Regions from separate parts of the Pseudomonas mosselii genome, predicted to be linked through region 3. Evidence: predicted binding sites of a transcription regulator. Region 3 holds the regulator's gene; each other region holds the start of a gene.
The links. The regulator FliA, encoded in region 3, starts transcription of late flagellar genes. The targets are predictions, from matches to a motif close to CTAAAGTTTNNNNNNNNNNNGCCGNTAA.
Positions count from the first base shown of each region.

Region 1: the regulator FliA is predicted to act here: its motif matches at 3,805-3,832, upstream of flgM (flagellar biosynthesis anti-sigma factor FlgM).
Region 2: the regulator FliA is predicted to act here: its motif matches at 5,961-5,988, upstream of K5H97_RS06225 (flagellar protein MotY).

Region 1 covers NZ_CP081966.1:4,459,214-4,466,593, reverse strand. The annotation lists gene K5H97_RS20645 (glutamine synthetase family protein) at 1-595, shown strand, start outside; gene K5H97_RS20640 (MFS transporter) at 726-2,057, shown strand; gene K5H97_RS20635 (flagellar brake protein) at 2,106-2,849, opposite strand; gene K5H97_RS20630 (flagella synthesis protein FlgN) at 2,940-3,407, opposite strand; gene flgM (flagellar biosynthesis anti-sigma factor FlgM) at 3,455-3,769, opposite strand; gene flgA (flagellar basal body P-ring formation chaperone FlgA) at 3,944-4,693, opposite strand; gene K5H97_RS20615 (chemotaxis protein CheV) at 4,757-5,686, shown strand; gene cheR (protein-glutamate O-methyltransferase CheR) at 5,738-6,565, shown strand; gene K5H97_RS20605 (hypothetical protein) at 6,620-6,766, opposite strand; gene flgB (flagellar basal body rod protein FlgB) at 6,878-7,285, shown strand; gene flgC (flagellar basal body rod protein FlgC) at 7,288-7,380, shown strand, end outside.
Region 2 covers NZ_CP081966.1:1,391,711-1,399,090, reverse strand. The annotation lists gene K5H97_RS06260 (RnfABCDGE type electron transport complex subunit G) at 1-604, shown strand, start outside; gene K5H97_RS06255 (Rnf-Nqr domain containing protein) at 601-1,125, shown strand; gene nth (endonuclease III) at 1,130-1,768, shown strand; gene K5H97_RS06245 (PA3496 family putative envelope integrity protein) at 1,873-2,049, shown strand; gene K5H97_RS06240 (response regulator transcription factor) at 2,092-2,718, opposite strand; gene K5H97_RS06235 (hypothetical protein) at 3,090-3,545, shown strand; gene K5H97_RS06230 (argininosuccinate synthase) at 3,589-4,806, opposite strand; gene K5H97_RS06225 (flagellar protein MotY) at 4,935-5,924, opposite strand; gene pyrC (dihydroorotase) at 6,055-7,101, shown strand; gene rnt (ribonuclease T) at 7,161-7,380, shown strand, end outside.
Region 3 covers NZ_CP081966.1:1,836,143-1,843,522, reverse strand. The annotation lists gene K5H97_RS08400 (flagellar motor protein) at 1-95, opposite strand, end outside; gene K5H97_RS08395 (protein-glutamate methylesterase/protein-glutamine glutaminase) at 95-1,219, opposite strand; gene K5H97_RS08390 (chemotaxis protein CheA) at 1,265-3,481, opposite strand; gene K5H97_RS08385 (protein phosphatase CheZ) at 3,494-4,282, opposite strand; gene K5H97_RS08380 (chemotaxis response regulator CheY) at 4,302-4,676, opposite strand; gene fliA (RNA polymerase sigma factor FliA) at 4,780-5,520, opposite strand; gene fleN (flagellar synthesis regulator FleN) at 5,517-6,350, opposite strand; gene flhF (flagellar biosynthesis protein FlhF) at 6,465-7,380, opposite strand, start outside.

The DNA.
Region 1 (7,380 bases), 2.6 Mb from region 3:
GCCCGGTAGCTCGATGCATATCCACCAGAGCCTGGTCGACAGCGCCAGCGGGCGCAATGTATTTAGCGACGAGCAGGGCAGGGCGACCGACACCTTCCACCATTTCATCGGTGGCCTGCAGGCTTGCCTGGCTGACTTCACCCTGCTGTTCGCGCCTAACGTCAATTCCTACCAGCGGCTGTGCCACCCCTATGCGTCGCCGAACAACGCCTGCTGGTCCGAGGACAATCGCGCCGCGGGCCTGCGCATCCCGGCCAGCTCACCTGCGGCCCGGCGGGTGGAGAACCGCCTGCCGGGCGCCGACGCCAACCCCTACCTGGCCATCGCCGCGAGCCTTGCCGCCGGCCTGCATGGCATCGAGCGCCAGATCGCGCCAACGCCGGCGATCCAGGGCGAGTTCGAGGTGCCCGAGCACCTGAGCCTGCCCTGTACGCTGCACGCCGCGCTGGAACGCCTCAAGCGCAGCAACCTGGCGCGGGAACTGTTCGGCAGGGAGTTCATCGAAGGCTACATCGCCACCAAGACCCTGGAGCTGAGCGATTTCTTCGATGAGATCACGCCCTGGGAGCGCCGCGTGCTGGCCGCGCAAGCCTGAGCGCGACACGACCGCTACTGGATGCGCCCCCGGCGGCCGATTTAGCCGCCGGGGGCCTGCGCTGCAGTGAATTTGCTTTTATGCTTGGCGGCAACCTCGCGCCACCAGATCAAGGAGCTTGACGGGACGTATGCGAAATATCTGGAAGCCGTTTCAGTCGTTGTACTTCGCCGCCCTGATGATGCTGATCGGTTCGGGTCTGCTCAGTACCTACCTGGCCCTGCGTCTGGCCGCCGACCATGTCGACAGCCTGTGGATCGGTGCGCTGATGGCGGCCAACTACTTCGGCCTGGCGGTAGGCGGCAAGGTCGGGCACCGGCTGATTGGCCGGGTCGGGCATATCCGCGCCTACGCCACCTGTGCCGGCATTGTCGGCGCGGCGGTGCTCGGGCACGGGCTGACCAGCTGGCTGCCGGCCTGGGTCGGGCTGCGCATGATCGTCGGCCTGGGGATGATGTGCCAGTACATGGTCATCGAGAGCTGGCTCAACGAGCAGGCCGATGCCAAGCATCGCGGCGCGGTGTTCAGCGGCTACATGATCGCTTCCTATTTGGGGCTGGTGCTTGGCCAGTTGATCCTGGTGGTGCATCCGCAGCTTGGGCCTGAGTTGCTGATGCTCGTGGCGATGTGCTTTGCCCTGTGCCTGGTGCCCGTGGCCATGACCCGACGTATCCACCCCGCGCCATTGCGGCCGGCGCCGATGGAGCCGAAGTTTTTCATCAAGCGTGTGCCCCAGTCGCTGTCCACGGTACTTGGCTCGGGTCTGATCGTCGGTTCGTTCTATGGCTTGGCGCCGTTGTATGCGTCCAGCCAGGGGCTTACCACCGAGCAGATCGGCCTGTTCATGGGCAGTTGTATTTTCGCCGGCCTGCTCGTGCAGTGGCCGTTGGGCTGGTTGTCCGACCGCTATGATCGCGCCGTGCTGATACGTGGCGTGGCGATCGGCCTGGCCCTGGCCTCGGCGCCGCTGGCGATCCTGCCAGGCGTGCCGTTGGCGCTGTTGTTCGGCATCGGTTTCGTCATATCGCTGCTGCAGTTCTGCCTGTATCCGCTGGCGGTGGCGTTCTCCAACGACCATGTGGAAAGCGAGCGGCGGGTCTCGTTGACCGCCATGCTGCTGGTCACTTATGGCGTGGGCGCCTGCATCGGGCCGCTGGCGGCCGGGGTGCTGATGAAGCTGCTGGGCGCGCAGATGCTGTATGCCTTCTTCGTATTCTTCGCCCTGGTACTGGTCTGGCGTATCCGGCCCAAGGCAGTCACCGGGCTGCACCAGGTCCAGGATGCGCCGCTTGGGCACGTGGCCATGCCGGCGGCCGGCTCGCCCTTGTCGGCAGCCCTTGACCCTCGGGTCGATGAGCAGACCGTGCAGGAGGTTATGCAGGCGCCGGTGGCGGCGGAAGATACCGAAGAGGAGGCCGGCATGGAGCGGGAAAGCGAGACGAGCAAATCAGCTACTCGCTGAATGCAAAACGCCACCCATGGGGTGGCGTTTATCATGTCCTGGCGACGCTCAATAGTCGTCTTTGTCGAACCGCCGTGCCTCGCGCTGCAGTTGATAGACGAAACTCTCGATCTTGCGCTGAGCCTGACCGTTGAGGTTATGGAAGCGCACCCCGGCGAAGGTGGTGTTGATGCGTTCCTCGAAGTGCAGGTGACGCAGTTCTACCAGGGTGTCGGTCAGGCCCAGCGGGTTGCCGGCCTTGAAGCGCTCGTAGACCTGGCCCAGTTGCAGGCGGTCCTCGACGTTGCCGTCGAAGCGCAGCTTGCAGCCGGTGGCGGAGATGTCCAGCAGTTTGCCGCGCAGGGCGCCGTTGCCCTTGAGGTGGGCGCCGTCGAGGGTGATGTCGACCAGTTGCGATAGCTTCAGCGCGGCGCGGAAGGCGTTGCGACGCTGGTGATAGGTCACTTCCTCAGGCAGTGGGCCGCGGTAGCAGCGATGGCCGTCGATCTCGGTGATGGTCAGTGGTGTGCTGGACTCCCAGGCGATGCGCACGCCGTCATGGAAGCCTTCGACGCGGAACGACTCGCCGTTCTCGATGTACTTTTCGCCATCGCGGGGGATCATTTCATCCAGTGCCAGGACGCCGTTGTCCCGGTCGACGTGCACCACATAGCTCTGGAATCGCTGGCTGCGCTCGTGGAAGCTGATGATCAGCGGGTCGTGGCTATCCAGCAACTGGCGCAAGTTGGCCGTGATCTCCAAAGGGGTGGTGAGCACCTTTGGTGGCTGGGGCGCATCGGATTCATTGAACACGGGTTATCAATCTCCAGGCAAAACGGCACACGCAAGTTACGGCATTTTGCCAGTATGTTCCGTGTCTTGGTACAAATAAGATAGAACTAATCACACTTGGCTGAGTGCGCGGGGCTTGGCCATTGGCGAGGTGCCGCCACGGCTGTCGTAGAGCGACGGGGAATCGCCACCCTGAAGGATTCTGATCTGGTTCGCCGTGGTCTGTTGTTGCACCTGGATGATCCGGCCATTGGTCTCGTTGACCTGCCGGCAGGCATCCATCAGCTCGCCCAGTGCATCGAGCCGGCTCATGATGGCCTCGCCATTGCTCGACTGTGCGGCCAGTGCCTGGGCCCCCTCGCGGTCGGCACTCAGGCCGAGTTCGAGGAGCAGCTGACTGCGCCGCTTGCCCTGCTGCTCGAGCAAGATGATCAACGACTGCTTGCGGGCCAGGATTTGCTCCAGGGCCATCATGTCCCGACCGTGCAGGGCTATCGCTTCGTTCTGCAGAAGCTCGAGCAGTTCCTGCGTCGGCGCTATGTCGTTTTCAATCAGTTGCAGCAGGGTAGTGTCGTGCATGGCTAACTCTTGGCGTGTTGCGTCCTTGAAGTCAGCGCGCCTGAAGGTCAGCGCTGGGCTTCGAAATCAAGCAGTTTGCTGGCGACCCGGTCGGCATCGACCTTGTAGCTGCCGTCTGCGATGGCCTGCTTCAACTCGGCCACGCGGGCGCTGTTGACGGTCGGCTGATCGCGCAGCTTGTCGCTGATCTTCTGCAATTGCTGGGCCTCTGGGCTCAGGTGTACCGCTTCTCCGCTGGCATTGGCGCGCTTTGGCGCTTCACTGGCTTCGCCGGCTTTTTCGGCGTTGCCTGGCGCGGCATTGCCGCGAACGCCGCCCGTGACGGACGGAGAGTTGTTGAGACGACTGAAGTCGATGACCATGTTCAGAACCCCTGGGAATTAGGACGCATGCCTGGTTTTCGGCCAGCCTGAGCAAAACTTTAGGTGTGAATGCATCAGTGCCTCCAGGTACAGGTGCGCAACCCGATTTGTGACACAGTTTAGGGCGCGCGGTTCCACATCGCCAGCGTTCTGTCATTATCCCGACACGGTGTGTTACATGGCCACCTCGACCTGGCCGGGGCCTGTGACCCGCGCCTTGACCACGCGCCTGGAATTCAGGTTGCGCACGCGGATCTGCGTCTGCAGGCCGCCCTTGTCCAGTGCCTCGCCCGGCATGCGCACGCTCAGGCTGCCGCTGCGGGCGATGATCACCACATGGTCGCCCTTGCGAACCACCTCGGCCTGTTCCAGGTGCTGTTGCGTCAGTACCTGGTCGAGCACAGTGGGGCGCAGCAGCTTCATGCCCACGGCCTGGTCGAGCTGGGTCAGGTAGCCTGGGCCGAGGCTGCCGACATCGCGCTCGCGCATGGCCACATCGCCTTCGGTCACCACGCTTTCGCGCTTCAGGGGGCGCGTCATGACCACCACATCGCGCAGCAGGCGGACCTGTGCCGGGACGAACACCGTCCAGGGCGCGGCACTGTCGCAGCGTACCCGTACCGTGACCCGCCCGAGCGGCGTCGAACTTTCCAGCGAGGCATCCAATTGCTGGCTGCATTGGGGCATGCGCAGGCGCGGGTCCAGGGTATTGACCTGGATTTCGTAGCGGCCCGGGGTTTGGGTCGTCGCCAGATAATCCTCTACGGTGAACTCAAGAAACCCCTGAGTGACACCGATAAGCTGTTCAGGCAAGGTAAAAGAGTCCGCCAGCGTACGAATGCCGGGTGCCAGCAGGCACAGGGCGGCCAGTGAGCCGGTCAGCAGGCGCGTCAGTCGTCGGAAATTTGTCGTTTTCGTGTACATGGCGTTCAAAAAAGCAAAGCCCGTGCCGATTCGGTACTTAGGCAATCGTTGAAGGAGTCTGGCATGGCTGGAGTGATGGATTCGGTCAACCAGCGCACGCAACTGGTGGGGCAGAACCGCCTGGAGCTGCTTTTGTTTCGCCTCAATGGCGATCAGCTCTACGGCATCAATGTGTTCAAGGTGCGGGAGGTGCTGCAGTGCCCGGACCTGACGCTTCTGCCCAGATCCCATCCGGTGGTGCGCGGTGTGGCCAACATTCGGGGGGCGACCATCCCGATCCTTGACCTGTCGATGGCCACTGGCCTTCCGCAGTTGAAGGAAGAAACGCGCAACAGTTTCGTGATCATCACCGAGTACAACACCAAGACCCAGGGCTTCCTGGTGCACTCGGTCGAGCGCATCGTCAACATGAACTGGGAAGAGATCCATCCGCCACCCAAGGGCACCGGGCGCGATCACTACCTGACCGCCGTGACCCGGGTCGACAATCGCATGGTCGAGATCATCGATGTCGAGAAGGTGCTGGCCGAAGTGGCGCCGTCGTCCGAGTCGGTGTCCGAGGGGGTGATCGATGCCGAGGTGCAGGACAAGGCGGTGATGTTGCGGGTGCTGACGGTCGATGATTCGTCGGTGGCGCGCAAGCAGGTGAGCCGTTGCCTGCAGACCGTGGGGGTCGAGGTGGTGGCGCTCAACGACGGTCGCCAGGCCCTGGACTACCTGCGTAAGCTGGTGGACGAGGGCAAGCGTCCGGAGGAAGAGTTCCTCATGATGATCTCGGATATTGAAATGCCGGAAATGGACGGCTATACCCTCACGGCGGAGATCCGCAGCGATCCGCGTATGCAAAAGCTGCACATCTGCCTGCATACTTCGCTGTCCGGGGTATTCAACCAGGCGATGGTCAAGAAGGTCGGTGCTGATGACTTCCTGGCCAAGTTCAGGCCGGACGATCTTGCCCAGCGCGTGGTCGATCGGATCAAGGCGAGTCATTGAAACGGCCGGGGCTCGTCCCCGGCGCTAGCGATTTAAGAAGAGGCGGCAGCATTGTCTACGGGTAATTTGGATTTCGAACAGTTCCGGGTCTTCCTGGAGAAAGCCTGTGGCATCCTGCTGGGCGAGAATAAGCAGTACCTGGTCTCCAGCCGTCTCAACAAGCTGATGGAGCAACAGGGCATCAAGTCGCTGGGCGAATTGGTGCAGCGCATCCAGACCCAGCCACGCAGTGGTTTGCGCGAGCAGGTGGTCGATGCCATGACCACCAACGAGACGCTGTGGTTTCGCGACACCTACCCGTTCGAAGTGCTCAAGAGCAAGGTGATCCCGGAGTTCATCAAGAACAATCCGGGCCAGCGGCTGCGCATCTGGTCGGCGGCCTGTTCGTCGGGGCAGGAGCCGTATTCGATCTCGATGTCGATCGACGAGTTCGAGCGCACCAACCTCGGCCAGTTGAAGATGGGCGCGCAGATTGTTGCCACCGACCTGTCCGGCGCCATGCTCAACAACTGCAAGACTGGCGAGTACGACAGTCTGGCCATTGCCCGTGGCCTGTCCCAGGAGCGCCTGCAGCGCTACTTCGACCCCAAGGGGCCGGGGCGCTGGGCGGTCAAGCCGCCGATCCGCAGTCGCGTTGAGTTCCGTTCGTACAACCTGCTCGACAGCTATGCGCCGCTGGGCAAATTCGACATCGTGTTCTGTCGCAACGTGCTGATCTACTTCTCGGCTCAGGTCAAGAAGGACATCCTCATGCGCATTCACAGCACGCTCAAGCCTGGTGGCTACCTGTTCCTTGGCGCGTCCGAGGCGCTCAACGGGTTGCCGGACCACTATCAGATGGTCCAGTGCAGTCCAGGGATCATTTACCAGGCCAAGTAAGGTCGGGCAAAAAAGGCCGGTGTCTTGCGACAGCGGCCTTTTTTGTTCCTGTTGTCAGGGCGTGGTCTTGAGTTTGAGGTTGCCGGTCGGCGGGGGATAGCCCTTGACGTCAATTTTTTGTTTTGCCGCTTTTGCCGCCTGGCAATTGCCGCTTGATGCGCGCAAAGCGGAAGCGCCTTGCCGCTTTTCTGGCAGCGCCATCGCCTATTTGATCGGCTGGCCCCCTATTTACGAGGGTTTTGATGGTTGGCACAGCCCTTGCTAAAGCCTAAGCCAACGAAACTCTGGTCAACCTCCGAAGGTTTCCCCGATATGAGCATCAGCTTCGACAAAGCGCTCGGCATCCACGAAAAGGCGCTGGGCTTTCGCGCCCAGCGTGCCGAGGTGCTGGCCAACAACATCGCCAACGCCGACACGCCCAACTACAAGGCGCGTGACATGGACTTCTCTTCGGTGCTCGCCGCCGAGGCCGACAAACAGCAGAACGGACGTATCGCCCTGGACCGCACCAACAGCCGTCACATCGAGGCCGAAGGCCTGGCGATGATGGACGACACGTTGCAGTACCGCACCCCGATGCAGCCGTCGATCGACCAGAACACCGTGGACGCGCAGATCGAGCAATCGAACTACACCGAAAACGCCGTTGGCTTCCAGGCCAGCTTCACCCTGCTCAACAGTAAATTCAAAGGGCTGGTATCGGCCCTGCGCGGAGAGTGACCATGTCCCTTGCCAGTGTCTTCAACATCGCCGGTAGCGGCATGAGCGCGCAGAATACGCGCCTGAACACCGTCGCTTCGAACATCGCCAACGCC
Region 2 (7,380 bases), 440 kb from region 3:
CCGCAAACGCAGTACCGCAGTGCTGCTACTGGTGGCAGGACTGGCAATTGCCGCGACACTGGCCTGGCAGCGCTTCACCGCCGGACCGATTGCCGTGGCCTCCCGCCAGTGGCAGGAACAGCAGTGGCTCAAGGTGCTGCCACCGGGCAGCTACGACAACCGGCCATTGCAAACGCCCGTGGCACTCACGGACACTAAACTGAGCCATAGCCATCTGCTGGCCGGCTACCGCGCCAACTTGGCGGGAGCCACCAGCGCTGTTCTGCTTCACAGCAGCGTCCAAGGCTATGGCGGTGCCATCGAGTTGGTGATCGCCATCAGCCCTGCGGGCCGTCTGGTGGGCGTGCGTGTACTCAAACAGCAGGAAAGCCCTGGTTTGGGCGATCAACTGGTCGATCCGGCGCGCCATTGGCTGGACCAGTTTCTCGGTCAGACACTGCGCGATACACCCGAACAGGCCTGGGCGCTCAAGCGTGACCAGGGTGCGTTCGACCAACTAGCCGGGGCGACAGTGACTTCGCGGGCAGTCATCGAGGCGATCCAGGATACGCTGCGCTACTTCGACCAACATCGCCCCGCGTTGCTCGGTGAGACACCCCCATGAAGCGTTGCTGGCCCGTGCCAATCAGCCTGGTGCCATTGCTCGGCGCGACCGGCACTGTCGTCCAGGCGTTGGCGATAAGCCTTTGCACAGTGTTGCTGGTAGGCCTGCACCAGGTATTGATGATCCCGCTGCGCAGGCACCTGGACCATGGCCCCCGCCTGTGGGCAAGTACTGTACTTGCCGCCGCCTTGGCGACCTGCCTGCACCTCGGCCTGCAAGCCTGGGCGATGCCCCTGGCCCAGCAACTTGCCCTCTACCCGCTGCTGTTGGCCCTGCCCTGCCTGGCCAGTGAGCAACTGCCAGCACAACCTGGCCGATATCGCCAGTTGGGGCTAGGACTGCTCGGTGTCCTCGCAACCGGCCTGGCCCTGGGCATCTGCCGCCAACTGCTGAGCGATGCTCTCGGCCTACACCTCGCCGCACTGGCTCCTGGCGCCTTGATACTGCTCGGCCTGCTGCTGGGCCTGTACAATCACTTGCGTCCATCGAACACCGCCTCACGCCGTCAAGGAACCCGCTGACCCCATGAATGCCGCCAAACGCCTGGAGATCTTTCGCAGGCTGCATGAAGACAATCCCGAGCCCAAGACCGAACTGGCCTATTCCACCCCCTTCGAACTGCTGATAGCGGTAATCCTCTCGGCCCAGTCGACGGATGTCGGCGTCAACAAGGCCACCGCTCGCCTGTTCCCGGCCGCAAACACCCCACAAGCGATCCACGCCTTGGGCATCGAAGGCCTGAGCGAGTACATCAAGACCATCGGCCTGTACAACAGCAAGGCCAAGAACGTCATCGAAACCTGCCGCCTGCTGATCGAACAGCACGCCGGCGAAGTCCCGCAGACCCGCGAAGCCCTCGAAGCCCTGCCAGGCGTTGGCCGCAAGACCGCCAATGTGGTGCTCAACACTGCCTTTCGCCAATTCACCATGGCCGTCGACACGCATATCTTCCGGGTCAGCAACCGCACGGGCATCGCGCCGGGTAAAACCGTGCTGGAGGTGGAGAAGAAGTTGCTCAAGTTCGTCCCCAGGGACTATCTGCTCGATGCCCATCACTGGTTGATCCTGCATGGCCGCTATGTCTGTCAGGCCCGAAAACCGCGCTGCGGCAGTTGCCGGATCGAAGACCTGTGCGAATACAAGCAGAAGACTTCTGACGATTGAGGCGATAGCTCATACTTGCTCGAGGCGATTGAAAAAATCTTTTTTACCCATTCTGCGATTCCCGTTATAAGGACGGCCAATGGCCCCTTGGCTTGGAGTGACGCATGAGCACCGATAAAGAAGACTTGGCAATCGACGACGATTTTCAGAGTGCGGACGACGATGTGGAGCCGCAGGCCGAACCGGCCAAGACCAACCTGAGCAAACGCCGCACCATTGACAACATGCTTGAGGAACGACGCCTGCAAAAGCAACTGGCCGACTTCGACTACGACCTGTAGTAAACGCAAAAGCCTCCCGAGCGGAGGCTTTTTCAATGAGGCTCAGGCCAGCCCGTGGCGCTGGGCGAGTTCGATCAGGTCCACCAGCGAGCGGGCATTGAGCTTGAGCAACAGTCGCGTCTTGTAGGTGCTGACTGTTTTGTTGCTGAGAAACATGCTGTCGGCGATCTCCTTGTTGCTCTTGCCCCGGGCAAGCTGCTGCAGCACCATCATCTCCCGCCCGGAAAGCCGCTCGACCATCTCCATCTCCGTGGCGCCACTCACACCCGATCTCCCCTTGTGCAACGCCTGGTTGGGGAAGTAACTGTAACCGGACAGCACGGCCTTGATCGCGCTGAGCAGTTCGGTCAGTTCCTGTTGCTTGCACACATAACCCGCCGCCCCTGCCTGCATGCAGCGCATCGAGAAATGCCCTGGCGCCTGAGACGTCAACACCAACACCTTGGTCCCCGGACTTGCCAGGGTCATTCGGGCAATCACTTCAAGCCCATCCAGTTTGGGGATCCCGATATCCAGAATGACAATGTCCGGCAGATATTCCCGCGTCAGTTGCAAGGCATCCACACCATTGTCGCTCTCCGCCACCACCTCGTAGCCATGCCGCTCCATCAGCATGCGTACGGCCAGGCGAATGACCGGGTGATCATCCACGATCAGCACTTTATTCATGCGATTCCCATTGATACGTTGTTTTTAGTTCGATAGACCACCACACCCGAGCATAACGATTATTTATGCAGCGGTTTCCCTGGCAGATTCACCGAAAGAAGTGGACTACTGTTATTAGAGATTCTTCCTACAAACAGCTAATTAACAAAATGTAATACATGCATGTCCATCGCAACGAGTCAGAAAGTAACAGTCGCCAAAATTGGATCCAAGTGTCGCCGGGTGACACATTTCGCGGGAAAATTCGACTATACAGGTTGGATAAAGGCCTGCCCTACGAACCACGCCATTACTGGGTAGGGAAACAAGCCACGCTTAACAGGCTGGGGAAAACGGGCTACAGATGAGCAAAGCATGGCCAGGCACTCATCATGAACCGCGACCCCATCAGCCCGTTGACTCTTATCGCTGTCTTTGCCGGTGTGATTGAGGGATCCGCCTTGGCCTCACTACCATTCCTCAGTGACGACAGCCAGACTGTCTACACTTGGTTCCTGGTAGGTTTTCCGTTCTTCCTCACCGTGCTGTTCTTTCTCACACTCAACTTCAATAGCGGTTCACTCTTTGCCCCGGACAGGCGTGCCTGTACTTCGGATAAAACAATGCCCCCCTCTGCGGCAAGGGACAAAGGGGCAATGATCATCGCCATCTCCGGTACCGACAGCCGGAAGATTATCGAAAACCATGTGCTGCGGATGGTCGAGCGTCCACACGGACGACAGCGGCGCTGGATCCTGTACAACCTCGATACGCGAACCTGCATCCACCTGTCGGTATCGCCGATGCAGGAAGGCGAGGTCGCGCCGCCCGCTGAATCCCGGGCATGAAAAAACCCGGCCAAGGCCGGGTTTTTTCTGATACACCATAGGCTTACAGCAGCGAACGACCCTTGTTGGCCGCGATGCGCATGCGCAGTGCATTGAGCTTGATGAAGCCCGCGGCGTCGGCCTGATTGTAGGCGCCGCCGTCTTCCTCGAAGGTCGCGATATTGGCATCGAACAGCGAATCGTCCGACTTGCGGCCGACGACCGTGACGTTGCCCTTGTACAGCTTCAGGCGTACGACGCCGTTCACGTTGACCTGGGAGGCGTCGATCATCTGCTGCAGCATCAGACGCTCCGGGCTCCACCAGTAGCCGGTGTAGATCAGGCTGGCGTACTTGGGCATCAGCTCATCCTTCAGGTGAGCGACTTCGCGGTCCAGCGTGATCGACTCGATGGCGCGGTGGGCCTTGAGCATGATGGTGCCGCCCGGGGTCTCGTAGCAGCCGCGCGACTTCATGCCGACGTAGCGGTTCTCGACGATGTCCAGGCGACCGATGCCGTTGGCGCCGCCGATGCGGTTGAGGTCGGCCAGCACGGTGGCCGGGGTCTTCTCGACGCCGTCGATGGCAACGATGTCACCGTTGCGGTAGGTCAGCTCGAGGTAGGTGGCCTGGTCAGGGGCATTCTCCGGCGAGACGCTCCAGCGCCACATGTCTTCCTCATGCTCGGTCCAGGTATCTTCCAGGACACCGCCTTCGTAGGAGATGTGCAACAGGTTGGCGTCCATCGAGTACGGCGATTTCTTCTTGCCGTGGCGCTCGATCGGGATGCCGTGCTTCTCGGCATAGTCCATCAGCTTCTCGCGGGACAGCAGGTCCCACTCGCGCCACGGGGCAATGACCTTGACGCCTGGCTTGAGCGCATAGGCACCCAGCTCGAAGCGCACCTGGTCGTTACCCTTGCCGGTGGCACCGTGGGAAATGGCGTCGGCGCCGGTTTCGTTGGCGATCTCGATCAGGCGCTTGGCGATCAGCGGACGGGCGATGGAGGTACCCAGCAGGTACTCGCCTTCGTAGACGGTGTTGGCGCGGAACATCGGGAAGACGAAGTCACGCACGAACTCTTCGCGCAGATCGTCGATGTAGATTTCTTTCACGCCCATCGCCTGGGCCTTGGCGCGGGCCGGCTCGACCTCCTCGCCCTGGCCGAGGTCAGCGGTGAAGGTCACCACTTCACAGTTGTAGGTGTCCTGCAGCCACTTGAGAATCACCGAAGTATCAAGGCCGCCGGAATACGCCAATACGACCTTTTTTACGTCCGCCATGCCATCACTCCACGGGGTTGTACGGAAAGCCGTTGATTCTACCGGCCTTGCCGAAATATTTACAATGGGGCGACAGCTTGTGACGACAAAGCGACAGGAATTGTCGAGAGCGCGACCCGTGGTCGCTCTCAGGATTTCGCCGAAGCGGACGGCGTGGCAGCAGCCGCAGGCGTTGGCGCAGGCGTTGGCGCAGGTGTGGTAGACGCGGGTGTCGGGGTCGACGGCGGCACCGGCGCTGCCGGTTTCTCCACCGGCTTCTCGACCGGCGTCACGCGCTCGAGCTGGATGTTCACCCGGCGGTTGCGCGCGCGGTTGGCGGCACTGTTGTTCTTGGCCAGCGGGTAGCGCTCACCATGGAAACGCACGGTGATCTGTTCTTCCGGCACACCATGGGCCTTGAGGTACTCGGCCACCGCCAGCGCCCGTCGACGCGAGGTGTCGCGGTTGGTCAGACGATTGCCGCTGTTGTCGGAGTGACCATTGAGTTCGATGTGATTGACCGTCGGATCGGCCTTCAGGTAGTCCAGCAGCACATCCAAGCGCGCGCGCGCCGAGCTGTCCAGCTCGATCCCGCCCCCCGGGAAGCCGACCTGGGTCTGGCGGATCTGGTCGTAGTTCATCGGCAGCAGCTTGGCGGCGCACAGCTGGTAGTCGCTGTAGGCCTTGGCGAAACTGACCGGCATCACATGCACTTCCATCGGCCGGCCACCTTCGCCGCGGTAGTTGCGCACCACGGTGCTGCGTCCATCGAGCAGGCCGTTGATCAAACGGCTGGCCTGGCCCTGACTGGAGGTGAACAACACCCCGGTACGGGCCATATGCACCGCACCAAGGTTGATGTCGCCGCGCCCGGGCTGCCAGGGCGCGGCGGCGGCCAGCAAGGTGGCGGAGCCGGCGCCCAGGATATTGCTGTCCGAACGCAGCTGGAAGGTTGGCTGCTCGCCGGCGCGGCGCACGAACTCGCCGCTGCCGAAACCGTCGATCGGCTGGATCAGGCGACATTCGAACTGGTCACCCTCAACTTTCCAGGCGACGTTCTCCACGCGGGTCTGGAAGGTCATTGCCCCGGCCGGCAAGCTGGCAACGAGGGTGAACAGGGCTAGGTAACGCTGGCGCACGGTCGGCTCCACAGATTCTGGCGGCTTACCTGAACGCTATCGGTCGCCCGTCGGAAAACTTGATAGCCGTGCTCGAACAGGGGTTTTCCGGTAGCATTGGCTTCTGAGTTCGACCCGCCTGGAATCTCCAATGTCCGATCGCCTGACCCTCCTGCGCCCCGACGACTGGCACATCCATCTGCGCGATGGTGCCGTTCTGCCACACACCGTCGGTGACGTGGCGCGCACCTTCGCCCGCGCCATCATCATGCCCAACCTGGTTCCGCCAGTGCGCAACGCCGTCGAGGCCGCTGCCTACCGCGAGCGCATCCTTGCCGCACGACCCGCCGGCAGCCGCTTCGAGCCGCTGATGGTGCTTTATCTCACCGACCGTACCAGCGCTGACGATGTGCGTGCCGCCAAGGCCAGCGGGATCGTGTACGCTGCCAAGCTTTACCCGGCCGGCGCCACCACCAACTCCGATTCGGGCGTGACCAGCATCGACAATATCTTCCCGGCGATCGAGGCCCTGGCCGAAACCGGCATGCCCCTGCTGGTGCACGGAGAAGTCACACGCAGCGAGATCGACGTGTTCGACCGCGAGAAGCGCTTCATCGACGAGCACATGCGCCGCCTGGTCGAACGCTTCCCGACCCTGAAGGTAGTGTTCGAGCACATCACCACCAGCGACGCCGCGCAGTTCGTCACCGAGGCGCCAGCCAACGTTGGTGCGACCATCACTGCCCAGCACCTGCTGTACAACCGCAATCACATGCTGGTCGGCGGTATCCGCCCACACTTCTACTGCTTGCCGATCCTCAAGCGCAACACCCACCAGGTGGCGCTGCTGGATGCCGCCACCAGCGGCAATCCGAAGTTCTTCCTCGGCACCGACTCGGCGCCCCACGCCAAGCATGCCAAGGAAGCCGCCTGCGGCTGTGCTGGCTGCTACACCGCTTACGCCGCCATCGAGATGTATGCCGAGGCGTTCGAACAGCGCAACGCACTGGACAAGCTCGAGGGCTTCGCCAGCAAGCACGGCCCGGACTTCTACGGCCTTGCTCGCAACACCGACACCATCACCTTGGTCCGTGAGGAATGGACCGCGCCGGACAGCCTGCCGTTCGGCGACAACACCGTGATCCCCCTGCGCGCCGGTGAGAAATTGCGCTGGCGCCTGCTGGAGGACAACGCGTGAGCGAAGACCTGTACGAAGACGACCAGGACAGCCAAGTCAGCAGCGGCTCGCGCCACCCCATGGCCGAGCGTTTTCGTGGCTACTTGCCAGTGGTGGTGGATGTCGAGACCGGCGGTTTCAACAGCGCCACCGACGCGCTGCTGGAGATCGCCGCCGTCACCATTGGCATGGACGAGAAGGGCTTCCTGTTCCCCGAACACACCTACTTCCACCGGGTCGAACCGTTCGAAGGGGCCAACATCGAGGCGGCCGCGCTGGAATTCACCGGCATCAAGCTGG
Region 3 (7,380 bases):
TTGATCAGCGCACCGACGTGGCCGCCCTCGAGGAAATTGCCGCCAACGATGGCGACAAAAGCGAGGATCAGGCCGATTAGGCTCAACACATCCATCAGATGCACGCCTCGACCAGGTGCTTGCCGATCTCGTCCAGGCTGTACACGGCATCGGCCAGGTTGGCCTTGACGATGGCCATGGGCATGCCGTAGATCACGCAACTGGCCTCATCCTGCGCCCACACGGTGCTGCCACCCTGCTTGAGCAGGCGTGCGCCCTCGCGACCGTCGGCGCCCATGCCGGTGAGCACCACCGAGAGCACCTTGTCGCCATAGGACTTGGCGGCGGAGCCGAAGGTGATGTCGACACAAGGCTTGTAGTTCAGGCGCTCGTCGCCCGGCAGGATCTTCACCGTGCCACGGCCGTCGACCATCATCTGCTTGCCACCCGGGGCCAGCAACGCCAGGCCCGGACGTAACACGTCACCGTCCTCGGCTTCCTTGACGCTGATCTTGCACAGCTTGTCCAGGCGCTCGGCGAAGGCCTTGGTGAAGGCCGCCGGCATGTGCTGGATCAGAACGATCGGCGCCGGGAATCCGGCGGGCAGTTGGGTCAATACCCGCTGCAGCGCCACCGGGCCACCGGTGGAGGTGCCGATGGCGACCAGCTTGTAGGGCTTGCGCTTGGGCGCCGGCGAATGCGCGGCGGCCGGTGCCGCGGCGCGGGCCGGAGCCGCCGTGCGCGCGGGCGTGGTACTGGCGAAGCTGCTGGCCGGCGCATGACTATTGGCCGGAGCCGGCGCGGCGGCGGGCGCCGGGCTGGAATAGGCGCTGAAACGGCGGTTGCTGCGCGAGATGGTATGGACCTTCTCGCACAGCAGCTGCTTGACCTTTTCCGGGTTGCGCGAGATGTCCTCGAAGTTCTTCGGCAGGTAGTCGACCGCACCGGCGTCCAGGGCGTCGAGGGTGACGCGGGCGCCTTCATGGGTCAGCGAGGAGAACATCAACACCGGCGTCGGGCAGCGCTGCATGATGTGCCGCACCGCAGTGATACCGTCCATCATGGGCATTTCATAGTCCATGGTGATGACATCGGGCTTGAGCGCCAGCGCCTGGTCGATCGCTTCCTTGCCGTTGGTCGCGGTGCCCACGACCTGGATCGTCGGGTCCGCCGAGAGAATTTCCGAGACACGGCGGCGGAAGAAACCGGAATCATCCACCACCAGGACCTTGACTGCCATAAACACTCCATTAGGCGGCGCACCCGCCAGGGCGCGCCACCGAAATCAAATACGCCGGGCGGCGTAACGCTTGAGCATGCTCGGAACGTCGAGGATCAGGGCGATCCGGCCGTCACCGGTGATGGTCGCGCCGGACATGCCCGGGGTGCCCTGCAGCATCTTGCCCAGCGGCTTGATCACCACCTCTTCCTGGCCAACCAACTGGTCGACCACGAAGCCGATGCGCTGGGTACCGACCGACAGGATCACCACATGACCTTCGTGCTGCTCTTCATGCTCGTGGTCCTGGACCAGCCAGCGCTTGAGGTAGAACAGCGGCAGCGCCTTGTCGCGCACGATCACCACTTCCTGGCCGTCGACCACGTTGGTGCGCGACAGGTCGAGGTGGAAGATCTCGTTGACGTTGACCAGCGGGAAGGCGAACGCCTGGTTGCCGAGCATTACCATCAGGGTCGGCATGATCGCCAGGGTCAGCGGCACCTTGATGACGATCTTCGAGCCCTGGCCTTTGGCCGAGAAGATGTTGATCGAGCCGTTGAGCTGGGAAATCTTGGTCTTCACCACGTCCATGCCGACGCCGCGGCCGGACACGTCGGAGATCTCGGTCTTGGTCGAGAAGCCCGGGGCGAAGATCAGGTTGTAGCAGTCCGACTCGCTCAGGCGATCGGCCGCGTCCTTGTCCATCAGGCCCTTTTCCACGGCCTTGGCGCGCAGGATGCTCGGGTCCATGCCCTTGCCGTCGTCGGAGATCGACAGCAGGATGTGGTCACCCTCCTGCTCGGCGGACAGCACCACCCGGCCCATGCGCGACTTGCCGGAGGCCTCGCGCTCGTCAGGCATCTCGACGCCGTGGTCAACGGCGTTGCGCACCAAGTGCACCAACGGGTCGGCCAGGGCTTCCACCAGGTTCTTGTCGAGGTCGGTCTCTTCACCGACCAGCTCCAGGTTGATCTCTTTCTTGAGCTGGCGGGCCAAGTCGCGAACCAGGCGCGGGAAGCGGCCGAAGACTTTCTTGATCGGCTGCATGCGGGTCTTCATGACCGCGGTCTGCAGGTCGGCGGTGACCACGTCGAGATTGGACACGGCCTTGGACATGGCCTCGTCGCCGCTGTTGAGCCCCAGGCGCACCAGGCGGTTACGCACCAGCACCAGTTCGCCGACCATGTTCATGATCTCGTCCAGACGCGCGGTATCGACCCGCACGGTGGTTTCCGCTTCGCTGGCGCCATGCTTCTCGGCGGCCGGCGCAGGAGCGCGAGCCGGGGCGGCAGGCTTGGCGGCCGCAGCCGGTGCCGCGGCGGGCGCAGGAGCCGGCTTGGCAACGGGCTTGACCTCGGCCTTGGCCGCGACAGGCGCGGCGACGGCGGCAGGCGCCTCGGCGGTGACCGCGTCACTGGAGAACTTGCCCTTGCCGTGCAACTGGTCGAGCAGGGCCTCGAATTCGTGTTCGCTGATGCTCTCGTCGCCCGCGGCGGGTGCCGCGCTGGCCACTGGCGCGGCGGCGCCTGGCAGTGCGTCGACGGCAAAAGTACCTTTGCCGTGCAACTGGTCGAGCAGCGACTCGAACTCATCGTCGGTGATCTCGTCGCTGGCCGGAGTGGCTGGCGCAGGCGCGCTGACGGCGGCATCGGCCGAGAACTGGCCCTTGCCGTGCAGCTGGTCGAGCAGCGACTCGAACTCGGCATCGGTGATCTCGTCACCGCCGCCGCTGATTTCTTCACCCTGCAGTTGCTCATGAACCTGAGCTTCAGCCTTGACCGCATCGAGCGAGTCGAGCAGTTGCTCGAACTCGGTATCGGTGATGTCGGGCTCGGCAGCCGGGGCTTCGACCACGGGCGCCGCCTCGACCACCGGGGCCGGGGCTTCGGCGCCACCGGGCTCGGCCAAGCGCGACAGCGCCGCCAGCAGCTCCGGCGTGGCCGGCGTGACATCGGTACGTTCGCGCACCTGGCCGAACATGCTGTTGACCGTGTCGAGGGCCTCGAGCACCACGTCCATCAGTTCCGCGTCAACCCGGCGCTCACCTTTGCGCAGGATGTCGAACACGTTCTCGGCAATGTGGCAGCACTCCACCAACTCATTGAGCTGAAGGAAGCCGGCGCCCCCTTTTACAGTGTGGAAACCGCGGAAAATCGCATTGAGCAGGTCCGCGTCATCGGGCCGGCTTTCCAGCTCGACCAATTGCTCGGACAGTTGCTCGAGGATTTCGCCGGCTTCTACCAGGAAATCCTGGAGGATTTCTTCATCGGCGCCGAAGCTCATTAAACGTGCTCCTTAAAAACCCAGGCTGGACAACAGATCGTCGACATCGTCCTGGCTGGACACGACGTCTTCACGCTTATCGGCATGAATCTGCGGACCTTCACCCCGAGTCGGATGTTTTTCTTGATCTTTTTCAGCGCGCAGCTGCTGGTGGTCATGTTCGATCCCGGCAAAGCGGTCGACCTGGCTTGCCATCAGCACGAGCTTGAGCAGATTGCTTTCGACTTCGGTGACCAGCGCGGTCACCCGTTTGATCACCTGGCCGGTGAGATCCTGATAATCCTGGGCCAGGACGATATCGTTGAGATGGCCGGCGACCTTCTGATTACCTTCGGCGCTGTGCGTCAGAAAACTGTCCACACGCTTGACCAACTCACGGAATTCCGGCGCTGCCACCTCACGGCGCATGAACCGCTGCCAATCGGCGGACAGGCTCTGGGCCTCGGCGGCGAGGTCGTTGAGCACCGGGGTGCAGGCCTCTGCCAGGTCCATGGTGCGGTTGGCCGCACCTTCGGTGAGGCGAACCACGTAGGAGAGGCGTTCAGTGGCGTCGGTAATCTGCGACACTTCCTCGGCCTGCGGCATGGACGGGTCGATCTGGAAGTTGACGATTGCACTGTGCAGTTCGCGAGTAAGCTTGCCAACTTCCTGATACAGCCCGCGATCGCGGGTCTGGTTCAGTTGGTGGATCAGCTGTACCGCATCACCGAACCGGCCGCGCTCGAGGCTCTCGACCAGTTCCTGGGCATGCTTCTTAAGGGTTGATTCGAACTCACCCAAAGAGTTGTTGGTTGACTCCATTGCGCCCCCCAGACGTGACTCAGCCGTTGACGCGTTCGAAGATCTTTTCGATCTTTTCTTTCAGCGCCACGGCGGTGAAAGGCTTGACCACGTAGCCGTTGACGCCGGCCTGGGCAGCTTCGATGATCTGCTCGCGCTTGGCTTCTGCGGTGACCATCAGTACCGGCAGGTGCTTGAGGCGCTCGTCCGCGCGAACAGCACGCAGCAGGTCGATACCGGTCATGCCCGGCATGTTCCAGTCGGTTACCAGGAAGTCGAAGTGTTCGCTGGTGAGCATCGGCAGTGCCGTGTTGCCGTCATCAGCCTCCTTGACGTTGGTGAAACCCAGGTCACGCAACAGGTTCTTGATGATCCGCCGCATCGTCGAAAAGTCGTCAACGATGAGGATTTTCATGTCTTTGTTCAATTAGACCTCCAAGCAGTCTTAAACGCGCTCGGCGCCGAGCGCGCACTCAATCAATTCGGCACCACAAAAAAACGACTGCATCAAACCTGGTTCAACGCGCCCGCCATTCCCCCAGGCGGCTGCGCAGACGCGCCGCGCACTGGCTGTGCAACTGGCTGACACGCGATTCGCTGACCCCCAGGACCTCACCGATTTCCTTGAGGTTCAGCTCTTCGTCGTAGTACAGCGCCAGGACCAGGCGCTCGCGCTCCGGCAGGTTGGCAATCGCATCGGCCAGGGCGGCCTGGAAGCGCTCGTCCTCCAGGTCCCGCGATGGCTCCAGCTGGCCGCTGGCTCCGTCCTCGTGCAGCCCCTCGTGTTCGCCGTCCTGCAGCAGGTCGTCGAAACTGAACAGGCGACTGCCCAAGGTGTCGTTCAGAATCCCGTAGTAATCATCGAGACTCAATTGGAGTTCGGCAGCAACCTCGTGATCTTTAGCGTCGCGCCCTGTCTTTGCTTCAACACAGCGAATCGCGTCGCTGACCATACGCGTGTTGCGGTGCACCGAGCGCGGTGCCCAGTCGCCCTTGCGCACTTCGTCGAGCATGGCGCCGCGGATGCGGATGCCGGCGTAGGTTTCGAAGCTGGCGCCCTTGCTGGCGTCATACTTGTTGGCCACTTCCAGCAGGCCGATCATCCCGGCCTGGATCAGGTCCTCGACCTGGACGTTGGCCGGCAAACGCGCCAGCAGGTGGTAGGCGATGCGCTTGACCAGCGGCGCGTAGCGCTCGATCAGCTCGTACTGAGCGTCCTTGGCGGCCTTGCTGTACATCTTGAAACCGCTCGCGTTCATAGCACCGGCCCTGCACTGGTGGGCTGCACCAGGCGCTCGACGAAGAATTCCAGGTGTCCGCGCGGGTTGGCAGGCAGCGGCCAGCTGTCGACCTTCTGCGCAATGGCCTTGAAAGCCAGCGCGCACTTGGACCGCGGGAAGGCCTCGTATACAGCCCGCTGCTTCTGCACGGCCTTGCGCACACATTCGTCGTACGGCACGGCACCGACGTATTGTAGGGCGACGTCAAGGAAACGATCCGTGACCTTGGTCAACTTGGCGAACAGGTTGCGCCCTTCCTGCGGGCTCTGGGCCATGTTGGCCAGCACGCGGAAGCGATTCATCCCGTAGTCGCGGTTGAGCAGCTTGATCAGGGCGTAGGCGTCGGTGATCGAGGTAGGCTCGTCGCACACCACCAGCAGCACCTCCTGGGCGGCGCGGACGAAGCTGACTACCGAGTCACCAATACCCGCAGCGGTGTCGATCACCAGCACGTCGAGGTTGTCGCCGATCTCGCTGAAGGCCTGGATCAGGCCGGCATGTTGGGCTGGCGCCAGGTGCACCATGCTCTGGGTGCCGGAAGCCGCCGGGACGATGCGCACACCGCCAGGCCCCTGCAGCAGCACATCGCGCAGCTCGCAGCGACCCTCGATGACATCGGCCAGGGTACGCTTGGGCGTGAGCCCCAGCAGAACGTCGACATTGGCCAGGCCCAGGTCGGCGTCCAGCAACATGACCCGGCGGCCGAGCTCGGCTAACGCCAGAGACAGGTTCACTGAAACGTTAGTCTTGCCGACGCCACCTTTGCCACCGGTCACGGCGATCACCTGTACGGGATGCATGCTACCCATGTCTGTTCTTTACCTTGTCTCGCTTGGACCCAGGCCACATGAGGGGCTGAACGTTCAAGGCCACGGTACGGCCGGGCAACCCCATGATGTAGGTACTTTGCACAGTATTCACCCTCAACCCGCACGCTTGCCAGGGTTGTGGTAGAGATCAGCGAACATGTCGGCCATGGCCTCGTCGCTGGGCTCGTCCTGCAACTGCACACTGACCGCGCGACTCACCAGCTGGTGCTTGCGCGGCAGTTGCAGGTCGTCAGGAATGCGCGGCCCATCGGTCAGATAGGCCACCGGTAGTTCATGACTGATGGCTAGGCTCAGCACTTCGCCGAGGCATGCCGTTTCATCGAGTTTGGTCAGGATGCAACCGGCCAGGCCGCAGCGTTTGTAGCTGTGGTAGGCGGCGGTGAGCACCTGCTTCTGGCTGGTGGTCGCCAGCACCAGGTAATTCTTGGCGGCGATACCGCGCCCGGCCAGGGTCTCGAGCTGCATGCGCAGCGCCGGGTCGCTGGCCTGCAGGCCGGCGGTGTCGATCAGCACCACGCGCTTGCGCAGCAGCGGCTCCAGCGCCTGGGCCAGCGACTCGCCCGGATCGACATAAGTGACCGGCACATTGAGGATACGCCCGAGGGTCTTGAGCTGCTCCTGGGCACCGATGCGGAAGCTGTCCATGCTCACCAGCGCCAGGTTGTTCGCGCCGTACTTGAGTACATAGCGCGCGGCCAGCTTGGCCAGGGTGGTGGTCTTGCCCATGCCGGCCGGGCCGACCATGGCGATGACACCGCCCTCCTCGATCGGTTCGATCTCAGGTATGTCGATCATCCGCGCCAGGTGCGCCAGGACCATGCGCCAGGCATGACGCGGCTCTTCGATCTCGGCAGTGAGGTCGAGCAGCTCGCGCGCCAAGCCGCCTGACAGACCCAGGCGCTGCAGGCGGCGCCAGAGGTTGGCCTGCTGTGGCTTGCTGCCCTGCAACTGACTCCAGGCGAGCGAACCGAGCTGAACTTCCAGCAGCTCGCGCAGACCGGTCAGTTCG